4 regions of the Terrisporobacter hibernicus genome follow, and region 2 is predicted to be linked to each of the others. Evidence: riboswitches for the same ligand, from Rfam matches in the RefSeq annotation. Region 2 holds a riboswitch; each other region holds the start of a gene.

Region 1 (7,869 bases), 1.7 Mb from region 2:
TTGCTTTAAATCTAGTCGATACCTAGAAATATTCTTGTTTGAACATCTGATACCGCAGTAGTAGCAATCATTTTTACAGTAGTTTGTAAATTCGATCAAACCCCTCATATATACCTTATTATCATAAAACTTCTTTCTAGTTGCTAAGGCTTTTTTACATAAATAATCAATTTCATCACTCTTAATATTATCAAGTATATAGATGATCTCACTTTTACTTAGTGAATTTTCATTATATAGTTTGTCAATTAACTTTATTATATTCATATTTTCCTCCCAATATTTTCATATAAACTCAACAAATAATGCTGAATTTTTAATTAAAAAAGAGACAACAAAAGTACGTAACTAACTATTATTTTAAGCAAAATAAAGTCAATTTTAATCTAATAAGGTCCACTTATAATTTAAGAAAATACAACTTTAAAATAAAAAAACTTTTCTCAAAAGTAATTAAACTAATGAAAGAAAAGTTAGTATTTTTGTAAATAAAGTTATGTATTGATATAAACTAATTTCCTTACAGATCAGTAAATACTTTTCTGGTAGGTAGCAAATTTTTATTAAATTATATCTAAAGAAAATCTCTAAATACAATGATTAAAAACATATATACAAAAAGTATAATATGAAAATAAATAAAAAGCCATAATTATTTAAAAAATCAGCTATTAAATTTAGATGAAAAAACAATAATAGACTTAATTATAAAAAATAATACAATTATAAAGCCTTGAATAAAAATAAATATTACAAATACTACCTAATTTTATAGTGGTTATTTTTTGAAAATATTTATTTGCAAATAAAAAAAATAAAAATTGAGATAATAATAATTAAAGACATAATTCAAAATGGAGGATAAAAAAATGAAAAAAATTGTAACCGTAGCTTTATCTTTACTTCTACTTTGTTCTGCAGTGGCTTGTAGTAACAAAACTAATACTAACACTAACAATGAAACTAAGGATGAGGTAGCAGATAAGACATATTTAAACACTTATACAGGATTATACGACAAAAACCTTGAAACATTATCTGACTATAACATGTATACAGATGTTAATACAGTAACTAACACTTATAAAGAAAAAGAATATCCTGGTAATGAAAAATACTTAAATGATGTAAAAGCTGCTTACAAAGATAGCAAAGAAAAAATTCAAGCATTTGTAGATGGATTAAAAAATGATGGAAAAACTGAAGATGCAGAATTAAAGAAAATGAATGAAAGTTTAATTGCTGAGGGTGAAAAATCAATAAAAGATATAGATGCTAAAATAGCAAAATTAGATAAAATATCTAAAGATGATTATAATAAAACACAAGATGAATTTATTAAATTAGTAGATGATACAGTAAGAGCTGGAGAAAATGTTACTAATAATTTCGTAAAAATGTTAAAAGATATGGACACAAAATTAGGAATCACTAGAAAAGCTAAATAATAAAAAATTATTAATGAAAATAAAAAAATGATTGACATTTGAAAAGAAAATGATTAATATTTATAACATAATAAAAATTAAAAAGACTCTTATCAAGAGAGGTGGAGGGACTGGCCCTATGAAACCCGGCAACCAGTACGTTTGTACATGGTGCTAAATCCTGCAACTATTTTTAGTTGAAAGATGAGTATAAATTAGTTATTTAGCCTAAGTTTATACTTAGGCTTTTTTTAATACCATTTTTAGACAAAATTAAGAGGCTTTTGAGGGGGAAATAATATGATACGAATATGTGAAGTGAATAAACATTATGGAAAAACAAAAGTTTTAAATGATATTAATATGCATATAAAAGAAGGTGAGATATTTGGCATAATAGGCCATAGTGGAGCAGGAAAATCCACATTACTAAGATGCATAAATAGACTAGAAACTTATGAGGATGGAAGTATAACAGTACAAGATAGAGAAGTGAAAAATTTAGATGAAAGAGAGCTTAGGTTTTTAAGAAAAGATTTGGGCATGATATTTCAACACTTTTCACTATTGGAAAGAAAAACAGTATTTGAAAATGTATCTCTTCCGCTAGAATGCTTTAAATATTCAAGAAATGAAATAAGCAAAAGAGTAGATGAACTTTTGTCATTGGTAGGAATTCAGGATAAGAAAAATATGAAACCTAGAAACCTAAGTGGAGGTCAAAAACAAAGAGTTGCCATAGCAAGAGCTTTAGCACTAAACCCAAAAGTACTTTTATGCGACGAAGCCACTTCAGCTCTAGATCCAAACACAACAAAATCCATATTAAGTTTATTACAAGATATAAACAAAAAACTTAATATAACAATAATTATGGTTACTCACCAAATGGAAGTAATAAAACAAATTTGCTCTAGAGTGGCTATTATGGAAAATGGAGAAGTGTTAGAAATAGGAGATACAGAAGAATTATTTTTAAAAAACTCTAAAAATTTACAAAAACTAGTTGGAGAAGATAATATTGTACTGCCAAAGGGAACTAATATAAGAATAATATTCCCAAAAGAAATTTCTAATGATTCCATAATAACTTCCATGGCAAGAGATTTGGATATAAATTTCTCTATTATATGTGGAAAGTTAGAAAAATACGGAGAAGATATACTTGGGTCATTAATTATAAATGTGGATAATGATAATAGAGAAAAGATAAAAGATTATCTAAATTGGAAAAAAGTTAGATGGGAGGAAATCATAAATGAATAAAACAAGCTTATATACTTACTTAACTGAAATACTTGGAGATGCTTTGCTTCAAACATTATACATGATAATTGTGCCTACTGTAGTAGCTACAATCTTAGGATTTATAATGGCCATAATATTAGTGGTTACAAAGCCAAAAGGACTTAAGCCAAATAAAGTAATATACAGTATTTTGGGGTTTATAGTAAACATGGTTAGAAGTTTTCCATTTATTATTTTACTAATAGCATTAATTCCTTTCACAAGATTTATTGTGGGAACGTCTATTGGAGAAACAGCAGCCATAGTTCCTATTACTATAGGTGCTGCTCCATTTATTGCAAGAGTAATTGAGAATGCATTAAATGAGGTAGATGAAGGGTTAATAGAAGCTGCAAAATCTTTTGGAGCTACAAGTTTACAAATAATATTCAAAGTTATGATAAAAGAGGCAATGCCCTCAATAGTATCTGGAATTACTTTATCAATAATTTCCATATTAGGATGTACTGCTATGGCAGGAACTGTAGGAGCAGGAGGACTTGGAAAAGTTGCTATAGTATATGGACATCAAAGATTCGACACTTCAGTTATGATATATGTTGTAATCACACTTATTATAATGGTACAGCTAATACAAAGTGCAGGAGACTGTGCATATAAAAAACTAAAATAAAAATTATAAATACAAGGGGGATTTCAAAATGAAATTAAAAAAATTATTAGGATTAACACTAGTAGGAGTTATAGGAGCGTCATTATTTGTAGGATGCTCAAAGTCTAGTAAAGAAGAAGATAAAACTATAAAAGTAGGAGCGTCACCAGCACCTCATACAGAAATTTTAGAGGTTGTAAAACCACTATTAAAAGAAAAAGGATATAATCTAGAGGTAGTAGAGTTTGATGATTATGTGCTTCCAAATACATCTTTATCAGAGGGAGAGCTTGATGCAAATTACTTCCAACATGTTCCTTATTTAGAACAAATGAATAAAGAAAAAGATCTAAAATTAACTTATACAGCGAAGGTTCATATAGAGCCAATGGGAATTTATTCTAAAAAACACAATAAGTTAGATAACATAAAAAATGGGACAAAAATATCTGTACCAAATGATGCAACAAATGAAGCAAGAGCATTACAATTATTAGCTGATAACGGTATTATTGAGGTTGCTGATAAAGAATTAATAACAGCAAAAGATATAACTAAAAATCCTAAAAATGTGAAAATAGTAGAAACTGAGGCTGCTCAAGTACCATCGACGTTAGAAGATGTGGATTTTGCTGTAATAAATACTAACTTTGCTTTAAATGTTAACTTAAATCCAACTAAAGATGCTTTAGCAATAGAATCTAATGATTCACCATATGCTAATATATTAGCTTGTAGAGAAGACAATAAAGATAGTGAAAAAATAAAAGTATTAACAAAAGCATTAACAAGTGATGAAGTTAAGTCCTTTATAAATGAAAAATATAAAGGAAGTATAGTTCCAACATTTTAATTTATAATATATGAATCTCAATAAAAAGGAAGGATTAATATCCTTCTTTTTTAGTTTAAAATAAATAATTATTTTTCACATAGTCATTAATAATACCTTCCCTTATTGTAAACTTGCTAATAATAATTTTGGTTGAGTGGAAATATGATGTAAGGCTACTTAAAATAATTAAGGCACCTAAAAGAATATCTCCTCTACTTTTGGATATGCCTGTAGTACTGACGATTTCTTCTAAAGACATAGGACTGATTTTTTTCAAAAGAATTTCTATATCATTATAATTTAGCTCATAACCATGAATATTAGACATAATATCGTATTCCTTTTGATGAATTCTGCCTATGGTTTTTATGGATCCACCAATTATAACTGTAGGCAAATTTTTACACTCATTAATCCATAAAATATTTTTTAGTTTATTAAAAATGTACTCTTTAATATGGCTTATTTCTTCATTGGAAATTCCATCTTTAATATGAAAGTTATTTGTAATTATTAAAGCACCCATAGGTATACTAACACTTTTTACAAGAATTTTATCTTTTACTAATCCTATCTCCACACTACCTCCTCCTATATCTAAGTGAACATAATTATTTAAATCTTGCGGAATAGAAGAAACATAACCATAGTAACATTCTTCACTTGGAGATAATATTCTTATGCGTACGTCTAAAGAATTAGAAATATCATTTATAATATCTATAGAGTTTTTAATTTGTCTAAGGGACTCTGTAGCTACAGCAATTATTTCATCACAATTAAAGTCGTCACAGAATTTTTTAAAAGTAAATATAATTCCAAAGAAGTTCTTCATACCTTCAGAGGATAATTCCTTATTTTCTCTTCCTACGAAATCAGACAATCTAGTTTGGAACTTCTTATGAAAGATTTCATTATGTATATTATTATTTATCTCTACAATTATTAATTTTATTGAATTAGAACCAATATCAATTATTCCTAAAGTTTTCAATTTAATCCCCCCTGTATATGTCTATAAATAAATTATAGTTTAATATAATTACTTCATCAATAATTGAAAAAAATAGAGTTATACTAATCTTAATAAAGAGAAAATCCTAAGTAAGGAGGATGTAATTTGGATAAAAAATTTTACAATGAAAATGGAATAACTTTAGCTAAGAATCTTTTAAATAAATTTTTAATTAGAGAGTATGATAATAAAAAAATTGTGACTAAAATAGTGGAGACAGAAGCTTATATGGGAACTATTGATAAAGCTGCCCATGCTTATAAAAATAGAAAAAGTACTAGAACAGATCCTCTATACTTAAGTGGAGGTCATATTTATGTTTATTTAATTTATGGTATGTATAATTGCTTAAACCTTTCAGCTAATAAAGAAAACATACCAGAATGTGTTTTGATTAGAGCGGTTGAGCCTATAAATGATTTTGATGAAATATCTTATAATCGATTTTTGAAACCTTATAGTGAATTGACTAATTATCAAAAAAAGAATTTGACAAATGGTCCAGGTAAACTTTGTAAGGGGTTAAATATTGACAGAAGTCTAAGTGGGAAACATATATTTGGAAGTGAACTTTATATTGAAGATAATACAGATGATGATTTTGAAATTGTGGAAGATAAAAGAATTAATATTGATTATGCACAAGAAGATAAAGACAAACTATGGAGATTTTACATTAAAAATAATAAAAATGTTTCTGTTATAAATAAGCAATGATATAATTAGTAGTATTATGAAAAAGGAGGACAGATTATGAAAAAAATAGGCTTTATAGGTGCAGGAAATATGGGAGGGGCAATTTTAGGAGGAATATTAAATTCTAAAATGATTGATAACAATCATATTATTGCTTCTGCAAAAAGTGATAGAACAATTGGAAAAATAAAAAATGATTATAATGTTAATGTGACTAAAGATTCTAAAGAAGTAGTAGAATTTTCAGATCTTATTGTAATAGGTGTAAAGCCAGATATATACGATGAAATATTAGAAGAAATAAAAGATTTAATAAATGATAAAATAATAATTACAATAGCAGCAGGAAAGACTATTGAAGCAATGGAAAAAATCATTGGAGATGATAAAAAAATAGTAAGAACAATGCCAAATACTCCTTCCCTTGTTGGAGAAGGTATGACTTCTTTATCTCCAAATAAAAATATAAGCGAAGAAGAATTAAGTTTTGTAAAATCAATATTTGATTCATTAGGAAAGAGTGAAGTAGTAAAAGAAGATTTAATTCATGCAGTCATAGGAGCTAGTGGATCATCAACTGCGTATGCTTTTATGTTTATAGAAGCAATAGCTGATGGTGCAGTTCGTGCTGGTATGCCAAGAGATAAGGCATATACATTTGCTTCCCAAGGAGTATTAGGAGCTGCAAAAATGGTTTTAGATACAGGTAAACATCCTGGAGAGTTGAAGGATATGGTTTGTTCACCAGGAGGAACAACTATAGAGGCTGTAAAAGTACTTGAAGAAGAAAAATTTAGAGGTGCTGTATTGAAAGCTATTGAATCTTGTATTAATAAAAGTATAGAAATGAGCAAATAATATAAAAACTCCCATTGTAAAATGGGAGTTTTTCTTATGGAAATTTATTGATTTGTATTTTGTGAATCAAAATGTTCTTCAGTTTCAGTTTGAACATTTATAGAATTATCATCAGTGCTTTGGTTATCTTGTTTATTATCAGCACTATCTGTATTATTTTCTACATTGTTATTAGTAGATTCTTCTTTTGATGGTGTTTGAGTATTATCCTTATTTACATCTTCACTGTTATTATTTTTATCAGAGTCATTATTAAATAAATTTGAGAACCAATTAATTATCTTTTGGAAGAAACCTTCAACTTCTTCACTAGAAGGTAAGTTTTCAGCAGCTTTATCTGTAGCATTTATAACTGCATTACTTCCTAACATATCATCTTTAGTTTCACCAAGTATACCTAAATCCTTGCTTCCACCAAATAAGTTAGAGAACCAATCTCCTATTGAAGAGAATAAACCTCCTACAGAATCCATTATTCCAGAATTTTCTACACTTTCACCAGCTTCTTTTAAGTTGTCTTGAACAACATCAGAAACATTGTTTAATGTTTGTTTCATTGAATTATAGTCATATTTTTGAGCAGCTATTTTTTCCATCAAATCAGTTATTTGTTTAATTTGAGCATCTGTTAAAGTAACATTGTAATTATTAGTTACATTATTAATTATATCAGCTATTTGAGTAGCATCACTTGTACCGTTTTTAATAACTTCAGCTTTTATATCATTAACAACACCAGCTGCTTTATCTTGACCTATTTTACCTTGACCTATTTTATCACCAAGATCTCCTGTAGTTATTAATTCTTCAGAAGCTAATTCTTTTTTATCTTTATCTAATTTTTTGCCAGAAGCATCTTCAAATGCTTTCATAACACCTGTCAAAGCACCAGTACCACTTACAGGGAAAACTGCAGCTATTACTGCATTGGCATTAGTCATACCAGCAGTTGATAATGTAGATGCTACCATTGAAGAAGTAACCCAAGTTATATTTGCTGTTTTTACATTTATTCCACCACTATTAGTTGGTTCTACATAAGAACAAGAGTATGTTTTAGTTCCTAGTTGCGCTTCTGTAGCAACTCCTCCTAAGTATTCTCTTTCTTCTTTGTTATTTACCTCTAATACTTGAACTT
Region 2 (7,869 bases):
TTTTCCCTTCAACCATAACACTTCCGCTACAAGTAAATTTATCATCTTGCTTAACAACACCTTCTTCTAATCCTGCAGAAGAAGTTATAAGTTTAAATGTTGAACCTGGTTCATATGTATCACTTACAGCTGTATTTCTCCACATAGTTGAATATGCTTTTATTTTTTCATTATCATTTTTACATTCTTCTAATAGCTCTTCATATGCAGGGTAAATTGCTTTTGTAGGAGTGTTCGGATCATAATCTGGTTTTTTTACCATTGCTTTTAACTCTCCTGTTTTAGGATCCATAGCAATTATAGTTACTTTACTTGCGTTGTTTTCTTCATAAGCCTTTTGAGCTGCTTTTTCACAATAATGTTGTATTACTTCATCCACAGTTAATACTAATCCATTTCCTGTTGTTGGCTCATAATATTGTTCAGAACCTTGAGGTATTTCTTTTCCCGCTGCATCAGTACTTACGATTAGCTTTCCTGCTGTTCCTTTAAGCACATTATCATATCTTAATTCTATTCCTGCTACACCTGATGAATCTGAAGAGGTATGACCAAGAACGTAAGATGCAAAATTTCCATATGGATAGTATCTTTGATTGTCTTCAGCAACCCATATCCCCGATAATCCTGCTTTAGTAATTTTATCTGCCATATCATCATCTATCCATCTTTTTACTTTGACTAGAGCCATGTTGTTCTTACTAACTTTTTTGTATACATCATCATATTTTTCATCCAATATTTTTGCCAATTCTTCAGAGGTTTTTTTTGCATCTTTTACTTCAACTGGCTTACACCACACTGTATATTTTGTAACACTTACTGCCAATTCTTTCATATTTGTATCATATATTGTTCCCCTTTTAGCTTCTATAGGTATCTCCCTTGTTTGCTGTTCTGATGCCTTTGTACTAAGCCACTCTCCTTTAATTAATTGTAAATATCCTATTCTAAATACCAATGCTAAAAATAAGGAACAAGCCAACACCATTACTATAACTAATCTTTTTCTGCTGTTTATTTTTATTTTCATTAACAACCTCCCTTTCTAATCCTTTAAGTCAATATATCTCATTTGACTTTCATTAGGGTAATCCATTTTTAACTTTTCTTTTGCATTTTCTTCTATATTAGTAATGCTAGAATTTTCTAATTTGTCCATTTTTAATCCATCTAAAGCTATCTCTTCTTTTCTTAATTGTTTTTTCAACGTATTAATTTCATACTTGTAATTTGATACAATAGCATTACCACATAAGTTTATGATGATTATTAACACCACAGGAAATGCAAACAAAATAGGCTTAGCTACTCTTTTTATTTTTCTCTTTCTATATCTATTCTTTTTTCTCTTTTTATATTCATTTATGTTCTTTACTCTTTCCTTTTTATTCAAAAAATCACCTCCGCCTTGTGTGGTATATACATATTTAGTTTTTTTGTGTCTGCCTTCCTTTAATGACTTATACAAAAATTCATACATAAAATATTATGAATTTTTATATGTAGAACATTTTTTTAAAAAATTTATACTTTCTTTTATTTTTTTGAAGTATTAAATAGAATTAAATATGTTCATTATCTTTATATTTTTAATAAATTAATCTATACTTAAATTAATTAAAGCCTGAGAAAAATTAAGCTCTTAGTTTTTATATAAAAATTCTAATAACAGCTTAAAGAATTATACGATAAGAAATATATAAATAAAATTTTTTTATACTTTTTAATAAAGGGAGGAATATATGAAAAAGATATTATTATTGATTATACTAATATCAGCTGCTATTATTTTTTATGGTTGTAATAAAAATTCAAATGAAGACAGCCCTATTTCTTTGTCTTCCGTAGATATAAGTTCATTGAATAATAAAGAAATATTAGATGTAATTTATGACAGTGATTTAGAGGAGGGAATTTATCAGATAACAACAAAAAATAATAGTTACATATTTTTTAAAGGTATCAAAAATGAATATATTGATGTAGGATTACACCTTGAAGATAAAACTCTTATAATAAATTGTAATACTACTTCCTCTTCACAAGAAACAAGCAAACTATACGTTATAAAAGAAAAAGGTTCAACTTCATCAAGAGATAAAAATATACTTTTCGATACAATAATACTAAAAATAAATAATAAGGAAGTTCCATTTAATTCGGTATATCTTTTATAATGAAAGTAATAAATTATGAATTTCTATTATCTAAAAAAAGCTCATTATATAATGAGCTTTTTATATTTCATGTAATTTCCACTTGTTTCCCTTATATCTAGTAATAAAGCACACCACTCTAAATATCCAATCTATACTCATGGCTACCCATACACCAAAAACTCCCATATTCATATATCTTCCCAATACATAACTAAAGCCAATTCTAAAAATCCACATGGATAAAATAGATACTGTCATACAGAATTTAACATCATTAGCTGCACGAAGAGTATTTGGAATAACAAAAGAAATTGTCCATATTATAATTGATACTATTCCATGATATAAGATAATATCTTTTGAAATTGTTGCTGTATAATCAGATAGATTATATGCATTTAAAATTAATGGCATGCTTATAAAAGTAAGTATTACAGCTAAGGATATGCATAAAGTACTTATCTTAACTAGTTTTCTTGTATAATATTTTGTTTGATCGTAATCTCCTGCACCTATACATTGAGATGTTACAGAAAGGGTAGCCTGGCTAATTGCCATACCAGGTATTATTTGAAAAAGTCCAACAGCATTTGCTACAGCATTTGCTGCAATAGCTGCTGTTCCAAAAGTTGCAATTAAATTTAATACAATAATTTTTCCAAGTTGAAACATTCCATTTTCCAAACCATTTGGAATACCAATATGAAGTATTTTTCTGATTAATATTCTATCAAATTTCATACACATTTTTTTTGATAAGTGAATTTGCAAATTATCATTTTTTATTAATATAAAAATTACTATAGCTGCTACAGCCCTAGAAAAAACTGTAGGTATGGCTGCACCTGCAATTCCCATTTTAAAAACATAAATTAGAAAATAGTTTCCTATTAAGTTTATCAGGTTCATCATAATTGATATTTTCATTGTGATTTTTGAATTTCCCATAGTTCGAAATAAAGCTGCCCCACCATTGTATATTGCTATGAAAGGAATTGACATAAATACTATGGTCAAATAAGTATTAGAGTAGTTCATAACATCTTGTTCTATATTTCCAAATACTATATTAAGAATAAAATACTTGCATAAATACCCAATTACCATTGTAGTTATAGAGCTTAAAAAAAGAAAAAGAATGAGTTGATCAGCACTTTTGCATGCATTATTTTCATTTTTCTGTCCTAAATATTGGCCTGCTACAACTGCACCTCCTGTAGCAAGAGCTGTAAATATATTTATTATAAGGATATTTATACTATCCACTAAAGATACTGCAGATACTGCAGCTTCCCCTATACTAGCTATCATTATTGAATCTGCTAATCCTACAGTTACTAGTAAAAATTGCTCTATTATCAAGGGAAAAATAAGTTTATATAAATTTTTATCTGAGAATAAGTATTCCCGTGTATTTTGAGTAATTTCCATGTAAGTCCCCCCTTATGACATTCACCAATAATTATAACAGATATTTAATTTATATTCAGAAGTTGAAAATAATGATTTTACATTATAAAAAAGAAAGATGATGTTTATCATCTTTCTTTTTATGTTCCTATTTTGATGCTTTTTCTAAAGCTTGATTCAAGTCCCAAATTAAGTCATTTACATCTTCAATTCCTACAGAAACTCTTATCATGTCTGGAGTAACTCCTGCAATTTTTTGTTCTTCTTCATTTAATTGAGCATGAGTTGTACTAGCTGGATGAATTACAAGTGATTTGGCATCTGCCACATTAGCAAGATGCGAAAAAATTTGAAGAGATTCTATAAATTTAATTCCTGCATCTAATCCTCCTTTTATCCCAAAAGTAAATATTGATCCTGGCCCTTTTGGTAAATATTTTTTCCCTAATTCATAATATTTATTTTCTTTTAAACCTGGGTAGTTTACCCATGCAACTTGAGGATGATCATTTAAAAATTCTGTAATTTTCTTAGTATTTTCCACATGTTTTTCAACTCTTAAGGATAAAGTTTCAAGTCCTAATAATAATTGGAACGCACTTTGTGCACTTAGGCAAGCTCCTGTATCTCTTAGATATTGAGCCAGAAGCTTTGTAGTATAAGCTGCTTTTTTACAATCTTTAGCATAGTTTAAACCATTATAAGATAAATCTGGTTCTGTTAAACATTTAAATTTTCCACTTTTTATCCAATCAAAATTCCCACTATCAACAACTACTCCACCTAAAGTCGTCCCGTGTCCTCCAATAAATTTTGTAGCCGAATGAACAACAATATCAACTCCATAATCAAATACGTTTATTAAGTAAGGTGTTCCAAAAGTATTATCTAACATAAATGGAATTTGGGCCCCATGAGCTATTTGTGCAATTTTTTCTATATCAATAATATTTATACCTGGGTTGCCTATAGTTTCTGCATAAACTAATCTTGTTTTATCATTTATTGCAGCTTTAAAACTTGCTGGATCATCAGGATTTACGAAATGAGTTTTAATACCTAATTTAGGTAGCATATTGGCTAATAAATTAAATGTTCCACCATATATTGTTGGTGCAGCAACTATTTCATCACCAGCTTGAAGTATATTTAATATAGCAGCATTAATAGCTCCCATTCCAGAAGCAAAGGCTACAGCGCCTACTCCTCCCTCAAGTAAAGCCATTCTTTCCTCAAATACTGCCACAGTTGGATTTGATATTCTTGAATAAATATGTCCTTTTGTTTTTAGTGCAAATAAATCTGCTCCATGCTCCACACTTTGAAAGCAATAAGAAGTTGTTTGATAAATTGGAACTGCTCTAGCTCCTGTTGTAGAGTCCACTTGTTGTCCTCCATGAATTTGTAGTGTAGAAAAACCCAACTTTCTTTCACTCATTGTTTATATCCCCCTTGTTATTTAATATAAATAATATTAAACAATATATAAAAAACCTTACAAATTGTATCTTATCAAATAAAAAAGGTTCTTTTATCTTGAAGATAAAAGAACCTTAATAATCTAAGATTTCTCTCTTATCTTTCTTATGTTTCCATAAGTAGGATTTAGCACCTATCTAATATAGGTTGCTGGACTTCTTCGGGCCTATTCCCTCCATCACTCTTGATAAGATTTTTTACTATTAATTTAATAAGTTAATTGTATATATATTTTTATTCATATGCAACAAGAAAATTATTTTTTTTGAGCTACTCTAAGTTTTGCACTTCTCGATCTTGGATTTCTTTCAATTTCTTCATCACTAGGAATTATTGGTTTTCTTGTTATAATCTTAACTTCTGATTTTTTATCACATTGACAAATTGGAAGCTCTGGTGGACATACACAACTTAAAGCTAAATCTTTAAATTCATTTTTTACTATCCTATCTTCTAATGAATGGAAGGTAATTATACAAACTCTTCCTCCTTTATTCATTATAGAAACAGCATCTTCAATCATTTTGTTTATTACACCAAGTTCGTTATTTACCTCAATTCTTATAGCTTGGAAAGTTCTCTTTGCTGGATGTGGACCATCTATTCTAGCTTTTTTAGGTATTGCTTTTTTTATAACATCAACAAGCTCACCTGTTTTTTCTATTGGACCATTTGCTTCTCTTTCTTCCACTATAAATTTAGCTATTCTCTTGGCCCAATTATCCTCGCCATAATCTCTGATTATCTTAGCTAATTGTTCTTCACTATACGTGTTTACCACATCATAAGCAGAAAAATCTTTTCTAACGTCCATTCTCATATCTAGTGGTGCATCATGCATATAAGAAAAACCTCTATCAGCCTCATCAAGTTGGTGAGAAGATACGCCTAAATCAGCAAGTACTCCATCTATTTTATAAATACCTATTTTTTCTAATTCTGATTTAATATTTTCAAAATTACTGTGTACAAACTTCACTCTATCTGAATACTCAGATAGTCTTTCTTTTGCCGTTGCTATGGCATTTTTATCTTGATCAAATCCAATAAATAAACCTTTATCAGATAATCTCTTTACTATTTCTTTTGAATGACCTGCTCCACCCATGGTGCAGTCAACATAAACTCCATCTTCTTTTATGTCTAAATTTTCAATACATTCATCTAGTAGTACTGATACATGATTAAATTCCATTTTTTCTTCTCCTTAAGAGTTACTAGTTAGCCTCTATTTTTTCTTCTTTGATAATATTTTATGTAAAATAACACAAATTATAATCGTTCCTAAACTTATTACTTGAGCCATTCTAAGCGGACCAATCATAAGTGAATCTGTTCTAAGTCCTTCTATAAAAAATCTTCCTAATGAATATAAAATCAAATAGAATATAGCTAATTGACCCTCATATTTTTTCTTCTTTCTAAAGCACCACAAAAATATGAATATACCTAAATCCCAGATAGATTCATATAAAAACGTAGGATGAACTCTAATGCCATCAACAATTATTCCCCAAGGTAAAGATGTTGGTCCTCCATGTGCTTCTCCATTTATAAAATTCCCCCATCTTCCTATAGCTTGACCTAAAGGTATACCAATCATTACAGTATCAGCCATCTTAAAGAAATTAATTTTTTTAATTTTAGTATATATGAATCCAGCCAATATACCACCAATTAAAGCTCCATGTATGGCCATCCCTCCACCTCTGAAATTTAATATTTCAGATAGGTTATTAGAATACCAAGACCAATTAAAAACAACATAATAAAGCCTAGCACCAATTAAACCACAAGGTATTGCTATTATGGCTAAGTTTAGCAAATCATCTTCACTTATGTTTACTCTTTTTCCTTCCTTTAGCGCTATAAATACACATATTATCATAGCTAGTGCCATTAATACGCCATACCACATTACATCTAAACCAAATATTGTGAATGCCACTCTATCCATTATTTCACCTCTTATAATTTAAATAATCTTTTGAAAAATCCTTTTTTCTTTACTTCTTCTTTATAAGGTTTTGACAAATATAAATTTTCATTATTTATTATTGCATTATTATTTTTAATAAATAAATTATCTGCCATTTCTTTTGAATATTTTTCGCACACGTATTTGTATGCATCTAAAAATATTGGTGTTCTTCTTTTGCTACGATGAGCATCTGTTCCTACAATATGAACCATATTTCGGCTTATTAGTGTATTACAAGTCCTTTGTAATTCTTTTCCACTTTTGCCTAAAATACTATGAGAGTTTATTTGTATTATAGCTCCAGCTTCAATAACCTCATATATTAACTCAGGATTTTCTTGAACTTCTCTATATCTTTCCACATGTGCAAAAACTGGTATGTAGTTTTTTTCTTTTAATTCATATACTATATTGCATAAGTCATTTGGAAAATTTGTAGGAGGAAGTTCGATAAGTATGTATCTACTATTATTTAAAGTATAAAAATCTAATTCATCAATTTGTTTTATTAAATCATTAGTATAGTAAATTTCATTCCCAATTAACACTTCAATATCTATCATATTTTCTCTTAAAACATTATTAAAATCTTTTAGCTCTTTTAATAGTTCTTCGCCTTTTTTGTACCTGAAATCTGGATGATAATGTGATGTATTAACAATTTTTTTTATACCCTGTTCTCTAGCTATTAAAGCCATTTCTATAGACTCATTTAAGCTTCTAGAACCATCATCTACTTCAGGCAAAATGTGGCAATGTATATCAATCATAAAACATAGCCTCCTTATACCCTAAACAATTATCCTTTTCATTTTTTATTATATCAGTTTCTTAATA
Region 3 (7,869 bases), 2.0 Mb from region 2:
TAATCAAGCTATAGAAAAATTAAACCATTTAATAGATAATATGTATCCTTACTATGTTAATGAAGCTAATGACAATTTACGAGAATTATTTATGGCTTTAGGAAAGCAGTATGAAAATCATAGTAATGAAGCTATAAAAAAAATCTTGTTTGATAGAATAGCAAATATATATGTAAGTAAGCAAATGACTTTAAACAATATGACTAATATAAGGAAAAAAGATTTAGTTGAAGATATTTATAAAACAATAGATAGTAATATAAACACATACGATACAAATGTATTTCTAATAGGAAGTAATTTTTAGGAGGAATTAAATTATGTCAGACTATGGATGGGGAAGTGCAGGTTTCGATTTTTTAGATTTAGATAATGATGGAGTAGATGATGTAGCTTATAAGGCCATGGATTTAGACGGAGATAGCATGACAGATGACATATATGCAGAAATGGATACAAATGAAGATGGATATGCAGATAGCTCTATCCAGGGTGTTGATTTTGATGATGATGGTATAATAGATGACATTTATGCAGAAGTAGACATAGATGGAGATGGTATTACTGATGTTGTAATGGAAGGTATAGATTACGACGGAGATGGAGCTATGGATGAATTTTTCATGGAAGTTGACAACAATGGAGATGGATATGTAGATGAAGTGGCTTATGGTGTAGATTATGATGGAGATGGAATAATTGATGGGGCATATGGCCAAATTGATTTAGATTATGATGGCTATGCAGATGTAAATTATGATACTGAGGAGTTAATATAACAAAAATACATATTAAATAGGGGAGAAATAGTGGTGAAAATAAAAAAGATGATTATAACAATGCTTACTATAATGAATATCTTCAATTTAACAACTAATAAATCTTATGCAGACACTAATAATTTATACACTACAGATTACATAAAAAATCAGGAAACACAATTTATAAGCAATAATTATTTTGGAAATAGTGAAAAAGACTATGAGTATAAGAAGGGAAGCATACCAATATTAATATCTGCTCCTCATACAGTTAAACAATGGAGAAACGAAAGCCATAAAAGTGCAGATATTTATACTGGAGCCCTGGCCAAAACATTGCACAAAGCAACAGGAGCCCATATAATTTACAAAGCTAGTACTAATGGTGACGAAAATTATACAACTGAAGAAACTGAGTATCGTAAAAAAATAAAGGATATAGTTGCTAAGAATGATATAAAAGTAATTATTGATCTACATGGTATGACTTCGGACAAAGACAGTGATATAGATATAGGAACGGGAAATAGTAGTAATATTAATCTATTAGGACAAGATTATATACTATCTTTAGTAAAAAGTTCTTTAGGTAACAATAACTACACAGTTAATAAATATTTCACTGGTGGCAAGGTTTATACAATGTCTTCCTACTGTGCTTCAAAACTAGGTGTACCTACATTACAATTAGAGATAAATAAAAAATATAGAACTTCAGACAGTGAGAGTTTCACCTATATGGCAAATAAACTAACTAAAATGATCAATGATACTTATAATAACGTATGTATACCTAAAGGTCAGGTAATTAATGTTAAAAAAAGCTTGAATTTACGTAGTAGTACGTCTACTGCTAGTAGAACTAATATAATAGACAAAATCAACCTTGGCAGCACTGTTAGCATATTAGACAATATAGGAAATGTTGGTAAAAGTAATCAATGGGTAAGAATTAAATACAATAATAAAGTTGGATATGTAAAAAATAATTATATTAGATTATACAATGTGGGAAAAATAGTCAATGTAAATAAAAATATTCGATTGAGAAAAAGTGTGGATAGTAAGAGTTCCACAGTCCTTAGAATACCAAAAGGAGCTTATGTTACTATACTGAATGATGGAAAAACATGCAAAATTAAATATAATAACAAACAAGGATATATTAGCAACAAGTATTTGGATGTAATATATTAAAAATTCACTTTGTTCATATCGCCAACGATATATCTTTGCTCAGCTGCAGATACATCCGTTGCTCAAATAAAATACCCCAGATCATATTTATGACCTGGGGTGTTTTATTTATGCGCAGCGAATTTTTTATAAAGGATAATAAAATCCTGTTACTACATTGTTTTTTAAATAAACAGCTAAACCAAGAACTAGGATGCAAATTATTATAAAAGCAAAGTCCATACCTTTTAACTCTTTATAACTATACCATGTTCTTTTCTTTTTCTTACCAAAAGATCTTAGCTCCATGGCGTTTGAAACAGTTTCTATTCTTTTAATAGAAGAAGAAACTAGAGGAACAAATATGGTAGTGTAATTTTTCAAAATCTCACCTATACTACCTTCACCTTTATGAAAAGCTAGTCCTCTTGCTTGTTGGGCATCTAAAATATCTCTGTACTCACGTTGTACATCGGGTATATATCTAAATGCAATATTTACAGCATAAGCTATTTTGTATGGAATACCTATTTTGTTTAGACTGCTGGCAAATTCACTTGGATGTGTTGTGAATATAAAGATGGCAGTTATAGGCATTAGCACTGCATATTTTAGTGATATAGTCAAAACATAGAATAGAGTTTCTTTGTTTATATATGAATATCCTATGTTGATTAATTCTGTATTTGTGCCTACTAATTCACTTCCATATTGTGGGGTGATCAGTAGTATAAAAATCACATTTATTATATTGAAAACAACCATTATCCATAGCAGTGGTTTTAATGTTTTTGATGGTATTTTTGAAAAATAAAGCATTACAGCACTAATTAGCGCCATAGCTAGAAATACTCTTATATCAAGAAACATTACTGTTATAATTGTCCATGTAAGAAATAATAGTATTTTACTTACACCACTTAATTTATGGAAAATAGAGTCACCCTCAATATAAAGAGTTTGGGCTCTACTCATTGTTTTTCACCTGTCTTTCATAATCTATAAAGAATTGTACAAAATCATTTGTATTTTTCACATCAATAGCTTTTGCCAAAGTTGATAAGGAGGTTTCTTTTAAGTTTCCTTGTTTTATAATATTTTCATCAGTTAAAATGTATGATGGCTTATTATCTGCTATTTTTTTACCATTAGATAGTACTATGGCTCTGTCACAATATTCTAGAGTTAACTGCATATCGTGAGTTATAAGGATTATGGAAATTCCTTTCTTTGCCAATGATTTTACAAATTCCATAAATTCTGTGTAGTGTTTGTGGTCTTGTCCAGCAGTTGGTTCGTCAAGAATTATAACATCTGGATTTATTGCCAATATGGAAGCTATAGTTACCCTTTTCTTTTGGCCATAGCTAAGAGCTGTCACAGGCCAATTTCTATAAGGATATAAGCCACATATTTTTAACACTTCTTCAACCTTTGTATCAATCTCTTCCTTAGAATATCCTCTACATTTTAATCCTAGTCCAACTTCATCTTTTATCATATGTTGAGATATCATTTGATTTGGGTTTTGCATGACATATCCTATAGAAGAGCCTCTTTTCTTTATACTCCAAGAGTCTATACATTCATTATTTAAACATATACTGCCTTCTTTGTATTTTAAAATTCCTGTTATAAGTCTACATAAAGTTGATTTTCCTGCACCGTTATTCCCAAGAACAGCTAATATCTCACCTTTCTTAAGAGAAAAGGAAATGTCTTCTAAAGTATTCTTATCTTTGTTATGAGAAAAAGTTAAATTATTTACCTCAAGGATTTTTTCTTCATTATTATTGTTATTTATAGAAGTACTATTATAGTTATTTATAAACCAATTATTTATATTTTCCTTAGATTCTTCATCTAAATTATTAAAGTCTCTTAAATTATTTATATTTTCCAAATTGCAATTTGCATATTTCATAGCTGATACGTAAAGAGGTTCTCTAAGTCCTCTTTTTTCCAATAAATCTGATTTTAAAATTTCATCAGGTGTACCAATAGCTTTAACTTCACCTTTGTCTATAATAATAACCTTGTCAAAAGGCTGTTCTAGAACATCTTCTATTCTATGTTCAACTATTATAATAGTTTTATTTGTTTTTTTATGAATGTCAGTTATTAATTGCATAATTTCTTTTCCAGAAGCAGGATCTAGATTTGCTAAAGGCTCGTCAAAAAGTAAGACATTTGCATCACTTCCAAGAACTCCAGCCAAAGAAACTCTTTGTTTTTGACCACCAGATAACTGGTAAGGACTTTGATTAATAAAATCAACCATATTTACTAATTCCAGTGCATTTATAACTTTAACTTTCATTTCCTTAACTGGTATGGCATCATTTTCAAAAGCGAATGCCACATCTTCACCAACACAAAGACCTACAAACTGAGAGTCTTGGTCTTGCATGATTGTACCGATTTTTTTGCTTATATCTGATAAACTTTCTTCATAAGGTTTAATATTGTCTATTTGGATTGAACCTTCCATTTCACCATTGTATGAAAAAGGAATAAGCCCGTTTAAACAATGAGAAAGAGTAGATTTTCCAGAACCACTGGGCCCTACAATCAAGACTTTTTCACCTTTATTTATAGTAATATTTATATCCTTTAAAGTTTTATCAACTACATTATTATATTTAAAACTAAAGTTTTTAAAACTTATCATATAATTCTCCTTTCGCTATTTTAAGCAAGGTCGTTGCCCAAAGTGGTAACGAGGGCATCTCGTTGGCGCCATAGTTGTTTAAAGATTGAGACTTTAGTCCTCAATCTTTAAACAACTATTTTTTTTATTTGCCTTAATAAAACCTAATATAGTTGGAACACCAACGCCTAAAAATACTATTGCATTTGTAAATATGGCAAGAACTGCTTGAATTTTCATTTTGTCTAAAGGTTCTCCCATAACAACTACATCAAAACCTGCAGCAAATATAAATGCTAAAATAATACCGATTATACCTGTAATTACAAGATATGAAACATGGAACTTGTTGCATAATCCATCTTTTATACTAAACTTCTTGCATTTGAAAACTAGTCCCATAAAAAGACCCATAATACCAGAGCTTGCAACCCAGCCCCACCAGATTCCCCATCCGGCAATCATATCAGTTAACATATGTCCTAAAAATCCCATGGAAAATCCAACTAATGGACCAAATAGAGCAGAGAATATAGCAAGTAAAGCTATGGCAGGTTTTAATTGTGTGTTAGGTCCTATGGGTATTCCCACAAATCCTAAGGCTCCATAAAGAGCAGCAGCAACACCGATTGTTACTATTGTTTTTGTATCTATTTTGATCATATTACTCTTTTTTCTCCATTCATTTCTTTATATTTATAATTTATTAATGAACTTTTATAGAAAAATACATGAAAAAATCTCTTTCTGATAAGAAAGAGATTATATGCCTAATCTTATCTTCCAGAATTCTTCTGTAGGAATTAGCACCTTTGTCCTAAGACCGGTTGCTGGGTTTCGTAGGGCCAGTCCCTCCACCTCTCTTGATAAGCACTATTAAATTTATATGAGTTCCACAAAATATTCTATAAAATCAGTCGAAATTTGTCAAGTTAAATAATTTACAAAATAATTACAGTTATAAAAAAATATGGAGAATAATGAAATTTTAAAGTATATTAATATTAGTTTGAGAAAGAGTGGAGGATATATATGAGTAAATTAAAAAAGTTTTTATCTACTATATTAATAGTAGGTGTAGTAATTACCTGTGGCTTTACCAAAAGTGTTGAGGGTGCCTCGGTATATGGTAACAGTAATTCAAATATTAGCAATGGAGGGTATGCTGTTGCAAATGGAAGCTACTCTTATATAAGAAGTAGTAAAACATATAAAGAAACTAAAGGTGCAAATTATTACTATATTTATAGAACTTATAAAAATGGAAGCACAAAAAAACAAATAGTAAATAATGCAGCAGAAGAACCATACATAAATGTAGTTGGAAATTATATGTATTATGTAGGAGTATATGACTCTGGTAAGAGTTATGGTATTTATAGAGTTAAAACTGACGGTACTGGAAAAACAAAATTAATAAGCAATTATGGATACAATTCAATTATAGTAAAGGATAATTATTTATACTATGTGAAAGAAAGTATAAATAGTAGTAATGATGAAGTAGCGTCTTTATGTCGTTACAACTTATCAACTAAAAAAACTGTTTCAACTTTATATACTACAACAACTAGATATATAGATGATATGTCATTATCTGGAGACTATATCTATATAGTAGCAACGGGATCTAATAATTCTATGGTATACAAAATAAACACAAAAACTAAAACAAGAACAACTGTTTATAAATATGAATCCGGCACAAAAGAAGAATCATACATAGATGATATGGTTTACTATAAAGGAAACATTTATTACACAGTATATAATGACAAAGATCCTTATAATGAAAATGACGATACATGTCAAGTGTATAAGGTGTCTTCAACTGGGAAAAATAACAAACTTTTATCAAAATATTTTACAACAAGTATAAATTTATACAATGATAAGATGTATTATATTAATACAAATGACAGCATATGTTCAATGAACTTAGATGGAAGTAGTAGAAAAACTATAAAAAAAGCAAGTGAAAATCAATGGCATCATGTAATTAATATTGCAAATAGCAGGATGTATTTTGGAACAATAGCATTTGATCAATATAATGGACTTAGTCACTCTATATATAGAACCACTTTATCAGGTAGTTCTATGACTAAAATGTAGAATATAAAAAATACTGTAGTATAAGAAATTAAATCTTTACTACAGTATTTTTGTTATAAGTTAATAATTAAGTTGTATATTACTATTATCTTTTAAATATTCGTTTTTATCCATATCAACATCTTTATTTATGAAGTCTTGTAGAACTTTTCTTGAGTTTAAATCGTATAACCAAACCCAACCAGCGTTTTTGTACTTACCACCTTTTACGTGAACCTCATCAATTACTGGGAACTGTCCTTGTTTTATAGTCAAAGGTTTAAAGTTATATGCTGTAAATGCTATATCTATTAAATCTTTTGGTGTAAGATTTGTAGATACATATGGAAGTAATGTATTTAATAAATTAGGATACTGGCTAAATTCTTTCTCTTTCATAGTATCTATAATTGATAACATAACTTGTCTTTGTCTCTCATCTCTATTTATAGCACTGTCAGTAATTCTTACTCTAGTATAAGCAATAGCTTGATAACCATTCAGTACTTGTTTTCCTGTATGAGTTATAAGTTTCATTTCACCCTTATTAGCATAAGTACATTGATCATATGAAGGAACTATATATTTGTTAGTTATATCAACTTCATGTTGTTTAACGTCTACTTCTACTCCACCTAATAAAAATACAATATTCATTAAATTATCAAAATCAACTTGAATAAATTTATCTAATTTTATTTGGAAATTTTCCTCTATAGTTTGGAATAGCAACTTTTCTTTGCCCCAAAAATAAGCTGCATTTAATTTTCCTTTCCCTTTACCTGGAATATCAACATAAGTATCACGAGCCAGAGATGTTAGTTTAATATTTTTGTTGTTAGCATCAATAGTGGCAATCATCATACAGTCAGAACGATAAGCAAGCTCTTTCTCCCTACCATCAGTACCTAATAATAATATGTTTGTTACACCATCTACAGTTTCATACTTTGACTTATAAGCATCTTCAACTTTAGTACTTGTAGTATTTAACTTACTATAGAAATGATAAAAAGTGAATAATGGAATAGTTATTAATAATGCTAATAATATAATTACCACTTTTGTAAATTTAAATTTTTTGTTTTTTCCCGTCAAAAAATCCCCTCCGTTTTTCATTTAATCAAAATTCATAATTATATTATAACAAATATTGTAAATTTACACACTATAACGTAAAAACTATAC
Region 4 (7,869 bases), 890 kb from region 2:
ACCGTTAAAAGATGGTGTTATTTCTGATTATGAAGCAACTGAAAAAATGTTAAAATACTTTACAGAAAAGATAGTTGAAAAAAAAGGATTTAGAAGACTTGTAATGCCAAGAATAATGGTATGTGTGCCAACAGGTGTAACAGAAGTTGAGAAAAGGGCAGTAGAAGAAGCCACAAGAGAAGCAGGAGCAAGAGAGGTATATATAATAGAAGAACCCATTGCAGCAGCTATAGGCGCAGGTATGGATATATCTTTACCAAATGGAAATATGGTAATAGATATAGGTGGAGGAACTACAGATATAGCTGTTATATCTCTTGGAGGAGCGGTAGTTAGTGACTCAATAAAAATAGGCGGAGATAAGTTTGATGCTGCCATAGTAGCGTATATTAAGAAAAAGCATAACCTTCTTATAGGGGAGAGAAGTGCAGAAAAGCTAAAAGTAGAAATTGGAACAGCTATGAAAGATAGTGAAGAACAATTTATGAAAATAAGCGGTAGAAACATAATAAAAGGCTTACCAGAAACTATAGAAGTTAGTTCACAAGAAATAGCGGAAGCATTAGAAGAATGTATAAAGCAAATCGTAGCTACAACTAGAGTTGTATTAGAAAAAATACCACCTGAATTAGCAGCAGATATAAGTACGTCTGGTATAGTGATGACTGGTGGGGGAGCTTTATTAAAAAATTTAGATAAGAGAATTGAGGAAGCTACAGGAATTCAAGTAATAGTTGCCGACGAGCCTTTATCTTGTGTTGCAAGAGGAACAGGTTCATCATTAAGCACATTAGATTTACTAGAAACTGGCGGAACATTTAAGAGAAGAAATAAAAAATAGTATAAAAGGGCTGTCATAATAATTTTAATTAGTATGTACAGCCCTTTTTAATATAAGTACACAGATGACTCTATTTAGGTGGAGAGTAAGATTGATAGAGCAATAGTTTCAGCCAATTCTAAAATAAAATGAAGTCGAACATTATTAAATGAAAATCTATTATTTTCATCTACTTTATCTACAATACCTACAATTGAATGTGATCCAATTTGCGGGAGTTTTTTACCTACGCCTTTACCTGGTAGAATTGGTCCTTTTCTAATTTGAATGTTTCCTATATTATTTATAGAACCTAAACAGGCATCAATAGCTAAGAATTCACTGTTAGGATGCTTTTCTTTTATTTGATCAAAAGATTCATATATGTTCAAGGCATGAATAGGATTATCTAGGGTACCGTAAACTGGGTATTTAAAGTCGCTATTTTTAAGCATAGTACCGACTAAAGGACCTAAAGCATCTCCTATAGCACGATCTGTTCCTATACAAATAACAACGGTATTTTCATTAATTATATCTTTGAGTATTAAGCTTAATATTTCTATAACATTTTCTTTTTTGTAATGCACTTTGGCTAAATACATAGGAACTTACCTCCCTTCAAAAATATATGAACTACATAATAAAAAAATACATAACTTTAATCAACATAAAATCACTTATACATAATCATATGATGAAAGCTTAAATAGTGTTCTTAAAATAAATAAAATCTTGACACTATAAAAAAAAAGGGTTATCATATACTTGTTAAAAGTAATAATAAAATATATGTGTAATCGTGATTACACCTTATCAAGAGAGGCAGAGGGACAGGCCCTGTGAAGCCCAGCAACCACTCCCATATTGGGGAACGGTGCTAAATCCTACTTAACGGAAACGTTAGAGAGATGAGGTTAGTTAATTATAATTTTTATGTGATAATTAACCTCTTCTGTTAAAGAAGAGGTTTTATTTTTACCCAAATTGACAAAAATAGATAATAAAAGGAGGAAATACAATGTCAAGACATTTATTCACATCGGAATCAGTAACTGAAGGTCATCCAGATAAAATGTGTGACCAAATTTCAGATGCAATATTAGATGCTTTATTAGAGAAGGACCCTTTATCAAGAGTAGCTTGTGAAACAATAACTACTACAGGATTAGTATTAGTAGCAGGAGAAATATCTACAAACGCTTATGTAGATATACAAAAAGTAGTTAGAGATACAGTAAAGGAAATAGGATATACAAGAGCTAAATATGGCTTTGATAGTCAAACTTGCGCTGTGATAACTGCTATAGATGAGCAGTCATCAGATATAGCTATGGGTGTTGATGAAGCTTTAGAAAGTAGAAGTGGAGAACAAACGGAAGAAGAAATTGAAGCTATAGGAGCAGGAGATCAAGGTATAATGTTTGGGTTTGCGTGTAATGAAACTCCAGAATTAATGCCATTACCTATATCTTTAGCACATAAGCTATCTAGAAGATTAACAGAAATAAGAAAAAATAAAACTGTAGATTATTTAAGACCAGATGGTAAAACTCAAGTTACTGTAGAGTACGATGGAAATAAGCCAGTAAGAGTTCATACTATATTAATATCTACTCAACATAGTGAACATGTAGATAATGACACTATAAGAAAAGATTTAATAGAGTTAGTAATAAAAGAAGTTATACCAGCAGATTTATTAGATGATGAAACTAAGATATATATAAACCCAACAGGTAGATTTGTTATAGGTGGACCACAAGGAGATACTGGTTTAACAGGAAGAAAAATAATAATAGACACTTATGGCGGATATTCTAGACACGGTGGAGGAGCATTCTCAGGAAAAGATGCAACTAAGGTTGATAGATCTGCTGCATATGCTGCTAGATACGTTGCTAAAAATATAGTAGCTGCTGGACTTGCAGATAAGTGTGAAATAGAGTTAGCTTATGCTATAGGCGTTGCTAGACCTTTATCTATATTTGTAGACACTTTTGGAACTGGAAAAGTTTCTGAAGCTGAATTAGTTGAATTAATAAATAAAAACTTTGACTTAAGACCAGGTGCTATAATAAGAGACTTAGACTTAAGAAAACCAATTTACAGACAAACAGCTGCATATGGTCACTTTGGAAGAACTGACGTGGATTTACCATGGGAAAGAACTGATAAAGCTGAAGCATTAAGAGAACAATCTTCAATAAAATAATTTTAATGATTAACATAAATAATAAAGAGTTGTATAAAATACGGCTCTTTATTTTTTTTACATTAAGTGATAACATAAAATATATTTATAATACTAATAATTATAAGTAGGCGTTAATAAATGATTTTAGGAGAATTGAAATGGAAAAATTACAAGGAATGGTTAGTGATATAGTCTTTAAAAATGAAGAAAATGGTTATACCATAGCCTCTTTAGCCAATGAAAATGATGAAATAACTATTGTAGGATGTATGCCAACTTTGTCTGTAGGAGAAAGCATAGAAATAGAAGGAAAATGGGTAAACCATAAAATTTATGGATCTCAATTTGAGGTGCAAAGTTTTATACCTGTTACACCATCTTCTCTTGAGGGTATCTATGTTTATTTATCTTCGGGTATGATACATGGAATAGGCGAAAAAATGGCTAAAAGAATAGTAGATAAATTTAGTGTTGATACTTTAGATATTATTCAAAATACTCCAGAAAGATTAACTGAAGTAGAAGGAATAGGTATTAAGAAAGTAAAACAAATCCAAGAAAGCTATGAAGAAAATAGAGAACTTAGAAATATAATAATACAACTATCTCCTTATGGAATAACTCCTAATTATTGTTTAAGAATATATAAAAAATATAAAGATAAATCCTTGGAAGTGATAAATAAAAATCCATATAGACTAGCAGAAGAAGTAAGAGGTATAGGATTTAGAATTGCCGATGATATTGCTAGCAAAATAGGTATAGACAAATATTCTCCAGATAGAATTATGCAGGGTATTTTATTTACTTTAAACCAAAGCTTGGGAAGTGGTCATACATATTTACCTAAAAGAATATTGATTGAGCAATCAGTCAAAATTTTAGGTGTAGAACCTAAATATGTGGAAAATGGAATTATGGATTTAGCATACGATCAAAAAGTACATTTAGAAAATATGAACGGAGAAATACTTATCTATTTGATGATGTACTATATATGTGAAAATGGTGTATGCAAAGAAATAGTAAAGCTATCTCAACATGAAACGAAGGATTTACATATTAATATAGAAGAAGAAATAAAAGTTGTTGAAAAAGAAGATGAAATAAGTTTGGCGAACAATCAAATCTTAGCAGTAAAAGAATCTATAAATAATGGAGTAACAATTATTACAGGTGGTCCTGGTACAGGGAAAACTACAACGATAAATACTATAATAAAAATATTTGAAAATAATGACCAAAAAGTAGTGCTATGTGCTCCAACAGGTAGAGCGGCTAAGAGAATGAGTGAAACTTCAAATAAAGAAGCTAAAACTATTCATAGATTGCTAGAAATGGGTTTTGCTACAGATAGTGATGAACTAGTCTTTTTTAAAGATGGAGAAGATCCAATAGATGCTGATGTGATAATATTGGATGAAGCATCTATGGTTGATATTATATTAATGTACAATCTTTTAAAAGCTATAAAATTAGGAACAAGATTACTTTTAGTAGGAGACAGTGACCAATTACCGTCAGTAGGGGCAGGAAATGTTCTAAAAGATATTATTGATTCCAATGTAATAAAAACTGTACGATTAAATGAAATATTTAGACAAGCAAGAGAAAGTATGATAATCGTAAATGCTCATAAAATAAACAATGGAGAGCCATTATTTTTAAATGTAAAAAACAAAGATTTCTTCTTTTTAAGAAAAAATAACAATGAAGAAATTTTAAATGAGATAATAGGGCTTGTAAGTGAAAGACTTCCTAAGTTTTATAAATTTGATAAATTAAAAGACATACAAGTATTAACATCAATGAGAAAAGGCGATTTGGGAGTAAATAACTTAAATATAGAATTACAGAAATATCTAAATCCACCTAATAAGTATAAACAAGAAGAACAGTTTGCCAAAAGGACTTTTAGAGTTGGAGATAAAGTTATGCAAATTAGAAATAACTACACAAAAAAATGGGAAACAGAGGACAAAAGTGATAGAGGTGAAGGTATATATAATGGAGATATTGGATATATATTTCATATAGATAAAGATAAGAAGACTGTTTTTGTAATTTTTGATAAGATAAAAATCGCTTCTTATAAATATGATGAACTAGACGAAATTGATCACAGTTTTTGTACAACAATTCATAAGAGTCAAGGAAGTGAATTTCCAGTAGTAGTTATACCCATAGTTTGGGCACCACCTATGTTGTTAAGTCGTAATTTACTTTATACAGCAGTTACTAGAGCAAAAAAGCTTGTGGTATTAGTTGGTGATGTTAAATACTTAGAACAGATGATTAAAAACAATAGAATAAATGACAGATACTCTAATTTATCATATAAATTAAATAAATTTATAAAAGAAGGGTTGCTAAGTAAATAATAATGAAACTTATATCAAAGTTAATTACAAATAATATAAAGGAAACTATTAAAATTGTAATAAATTATATTTATCCTAGAAATATAACTTGTATAATTTGTGATAATCCTATAAAACTAAAAAATCCTTATTCCCTTTGCAGAAGTTGTTTTAAGGAGTTAAGGTTTATTTTAGATGGATGTAACAAATGTGGAAAACCTATAGTAAATAGAAATTTGGAAAGAGAAAGTTTAATTGAATGTAACTATTGTTATAATAAAACTTTTTATTTTGATAAGGCAATCGCATGTATAGAATATGATGATATAAGTAAAAAGTTAATTTTAGATTTCAAATATAAAAGTAAAACTTATTTATGTAGGTATGTAGCCTATTTAATGAAAGAAAAAATTATATTAGAAGATATAAAGGCTGATTATATACTGTTTGTGCCTTTACATAAAAAAAGATTAAAGAAAAGAGGATTTAATCAAGCAGAAAAAATAGCTAATAAATTAAGTGATTTGATTAATATACCTGTGCTAGATTGTGTTAGCAGAGAAAAAAATACAAAAAAGTTATATAAATTGAATAAAGAAGATAGAGAAAAAGAATTAAAAAATGGTTTTAAGGTAAAAGATAATATTAATCTTATTAAAAATAAAAATGTAATATTAATAGATGATATTTTTACTACAGGATCAACAGCAAATGAAATATCTAAAGTATTGAAAATAAACTCTGTAAATAATATATGTATATTTACATTGCTTACAACCTGTGTAGATGTATACGTAAAGGAATAAAATTCTATTGACAGAATTGTTTTAAGCCGTTAAAATAGTAATATGTTTCAGGTCTGTGGTTGCAAGTCCAAGCCAGACGCAGGCTAAAGGATCCACGTAAGTTAACACTAAAAATTGGGTTAATGATCATGGTGCGTCTTAGATGTAAGACCTACCGGTATTAAAATCGAGATGGTTAGTAGTGAGGCAAACCCGAGCGAAAGCTGCAGTAGGCGAGTGTGGGGTCAAAGACCAGGTCAGCTGAAACAATAAGTACCTATAGAGGTACTTTTTTTTTACAAAAAAAGAAAATGATTTTTAAAAAATGTTTATAGATATTACTAAAATTGCATAATATAAAGATATAGATTTATATTAAATAAAGTATATGAGCATATTGAGAATATGATTAAGTTACAATTGTTATTAATGAATAAAATAATTAACAATGTATAATTACTATATGTGGATAAACATTAAGCACTAAAATTAGACAATATACACAGTTTATAAAGTTATCAACAAAGTTATCAACATTATCCACAATTAATGTTGATTAATAATCCACATTAATATAAAAGTAAATAAAAAAATACATAAAACTATTTTTTACGACAGTATATAAAAAAATAAAAAGCTAACAATAAAAAAAAGGAGAAAAACAATTAATATAGAATATATTATTAAAGCATAAATACTAATACACAAGGTAAAGTATAAAATTACATGTACTTTACATAAGTGAAGGGAGATGTTCTTATGAAAATAATAATAGCAGGAAAAAAATTAGAACTTACAGATGGAATAAAAAACGCAATAGAAGATAAGTTAGGAAAGTTAGAACGTTATCTTAATCCAGAAACTGAAGTAAAAGTAACTGTAAGTGCAAAAAAAGCAGCTCAAAAAATAGAAGTAACAATTATCCCTATAAGTGGACCAATTATTAGAGCAGAAGATAGTGAAGAAAATTTATATGCTGCAATTGATGTTGTTTATGACAAGCTTAAAAAACAAATAAGAAGATACAAAAATAAACTACAAGATAAACATCAATCTAAGGAAGAAAGTATTAGATTCCAAATTGATGAAGGAATAGAAGAAGATGATGAAAGTTTAGATATAGTAATAGAAAGACGTAAAAAATTCGATATGAAACCAATGAGTCCAGAAGAAGCAGTATTACAAATGGAATTAATAGAGCATGGATTCTATATGTTTAGGAATATAGATAGCGATGAAATATCTATAGTATATAAACGTGAAGATGGTGGTTATGGTTTAATAGAGCATGAATAAGGTAATTAATTATTAAAAATATTCAAGGCTATCGATAATTTTATCGATAGCCTTTTTATATTGAGTTAAATATTTATTTTAATAAATTAAAATAGAATATGGGTGTTATTAAAAAGCATAAGTAGAATTAACTTTAAGTTTTGAAAAATAAATAAAGGTTTATACTATTAATATGTAAATGATTGAGTAAAAAACTATATTTTGTTATCATATAAAATGTAGAATGAAAAATTTAACAAACACAAAAGACTATAATATAAGGGGGAGAAAAGGAGATGATAATTTGACAGAAATATTACTTATTATAGTAATAGTGCTTTTAATCATAAATATCTTCATATGTACAAGGCCTAAAGATGCGAACTTAGAAAAATTTAGTGAGGGTATAGAAAAGAAATTTGATAGTATAGA

The links. Region 2 has a riboswitch for S-adenosylmethionine ahead of JW646_RS14040 (O-acetylhomoserine aminocarboxypropyltransferase/cysteine synthase family protein). Riboswitches for the same ligand answer to the same signal wherever they lie in the genome.
Region 1: linked by a shared signal. The riboswitch ahead of JW646_RS02475 (methionine ABC transporter ATP-binding protein) and the one ahead of JW646_RS14040 (O-acetylhomoserine aminocarboxypropyltransferase/cysteine synthase family protein) in region 2 are both predicted to bind S-adenosylmethionine.
Region 3: linked by a shared signal. The riboswitch ahead of JW646_RS04215 (ECF-type riboflavin transporter substrate-binding protein) and the one ahead of JW646_RS14040 (O-acetylhomoserine aminocarboxypropyltransferase/cysteine synthase family protein) in region 2 are both predicted to bind S-adenosylmethionine.
Region 4: linked by a shared signal. The riboswitch ahead of metK (methionine adenosyltransferase) and the one ahead of JW646_RS14040 (O-acetylhomoserine aminocarboxypropyltransferase/cysteine synthase family protein) in region 2 are both predicted to bind S-adenosylmethionine.

What each region holds. Positions count from the first base shown of each region.
Region 1 covers NZ_CP081135.1:499,352-507,220, reverse strand. The annotation lists gene hydE ([FeFe] hydrogenase H-cluster radical SAM maturase HydE) at 1-267, opposite strand, end outside; gene JW646_RS02480 (hypothetical protein) at 870-1,448, shown strand; SAM riboswitch class I at 1,535-1,638, shown strand; gene JW646_RS02475 (methionine ABC transporter ATP-binding protein) at 1,728-2,693, shown strand; gene JW646_RS02470 (methionine ABC transporter permease) at 2,686-3,348, shown strand; gene JW646_RS02465 (MetQ/NlpA family ABC transporter substrate-binding protein) at 3,377-4,180, shown strand; gene JW646_RS02460 (Ppx/GppA phosphatase family protein) at 4,236-5,156, opposite strand; gene JW646_RS02455 (DNA-3-methyladenine glycosylase) at 5,283-5,894, shown strand; gene proC (pyrroline-5-carboxylate reductase) at 5,931-6,731, shown strand; gene JW646_RS02445 (DUF1002 domain-containing protein) at 6,776-7,869, opposite strand, start outside.
Region 2 covers NZ_CP081135.1:2,901,709-2,909,577, reverse strand. The annotation lists gene JW646_RS14060 (stage V sporulation protein D) at 1-1,033, opposite strand, end outside; gene JW646_RS14055 (FtsB/FtsL family cell division protein) at 1,049-1,396, opposite strand; gene JW646_RS14050 (hypothetical protein) at 1,746-2,180, shown strand; gene JW646_RS14045 (MATE family efflux transporter) at 2,241-3,524, opposite strand; gene JW646_RS14040 (O-acetylhomoserine aminocarboxypropyltransferase/cysteine synthase family protein) at 3,721-5,010, opposite strand; SAM riboswitch class I at 5,145-5,245, opposite strand; gene rsmH (16S rRNA (cytosine(1402)-N(4))-methyltransferase RsmH) at 5,308-6,246, opposite strand; gene lgt (prolipoprotein diacylglyceryl transferase) at 6,280-7,008, opposite strand; gene JW646_RS14025 (tyrosine-protein phosphatase) at 7,020-7,802, opposite strand.
Region 3 covers NZ_CP081135.1:862,313-870,181, reverse strand. The annotation lists gene JW646_RS04240 (hypothetical protein) at 1-307, shown strand, start outside; gene JW646_RS04235 (hypothetical protein) at 321-779, shown strand; gene JW646_RS04230 (SH3 domain-containing protein) at 813-1,958, shown strand; gene JW646_RS04225 (energy-coupling factor transporter transmembrane component T family protein) at 2,085-2,912, opposite strand; gene JW646_RS04220 (ABC transporter ATP-binding protein) at 2,905-4,608, opposite strand; gene JW646_RS04215 (ECF-type riboflavin transporter substrate-binding protein) at 4,702-5,250, opposite strand; SAM riboswitch class I at 5,361-5,460, opposite strand; gene JW646_RS04210 (DUF5050 domain-containing protein) at 5,620-6,702, shown strand; gene JW646_RS04205 (LCP family protein) at 6,763-7,800, opposite strand.
Region 4 covers NZ_CP081135.1:2,014,019-2,021,887, forward strand. The annotation lists gene mreB (rod shape-determining protein) at 1-841, shown strand, start outside; gene yyaC (spore protease YyaC) at 916-1,425, opposite strand; SAM riboswitch class I at 1,631-1,738, shown strand; gene metK (methionine adenosyltransferase) at 1,842-3,035, shown strand; gene recD2 (SF1B family DNA helicase RecD2) at 3,176-5,398, shown strand; gene JW646_RS10115 (ComF family protein) at 5,401-6,183, shown strand; gene hpf (ribosome hibernation-promoting factor, HPF/YfiA family) at 6,922-7,458, shown strand; gene JW646_RS10125 (DNA recombination protein RmuC) at 7,682-7,869, shown strand, end outside.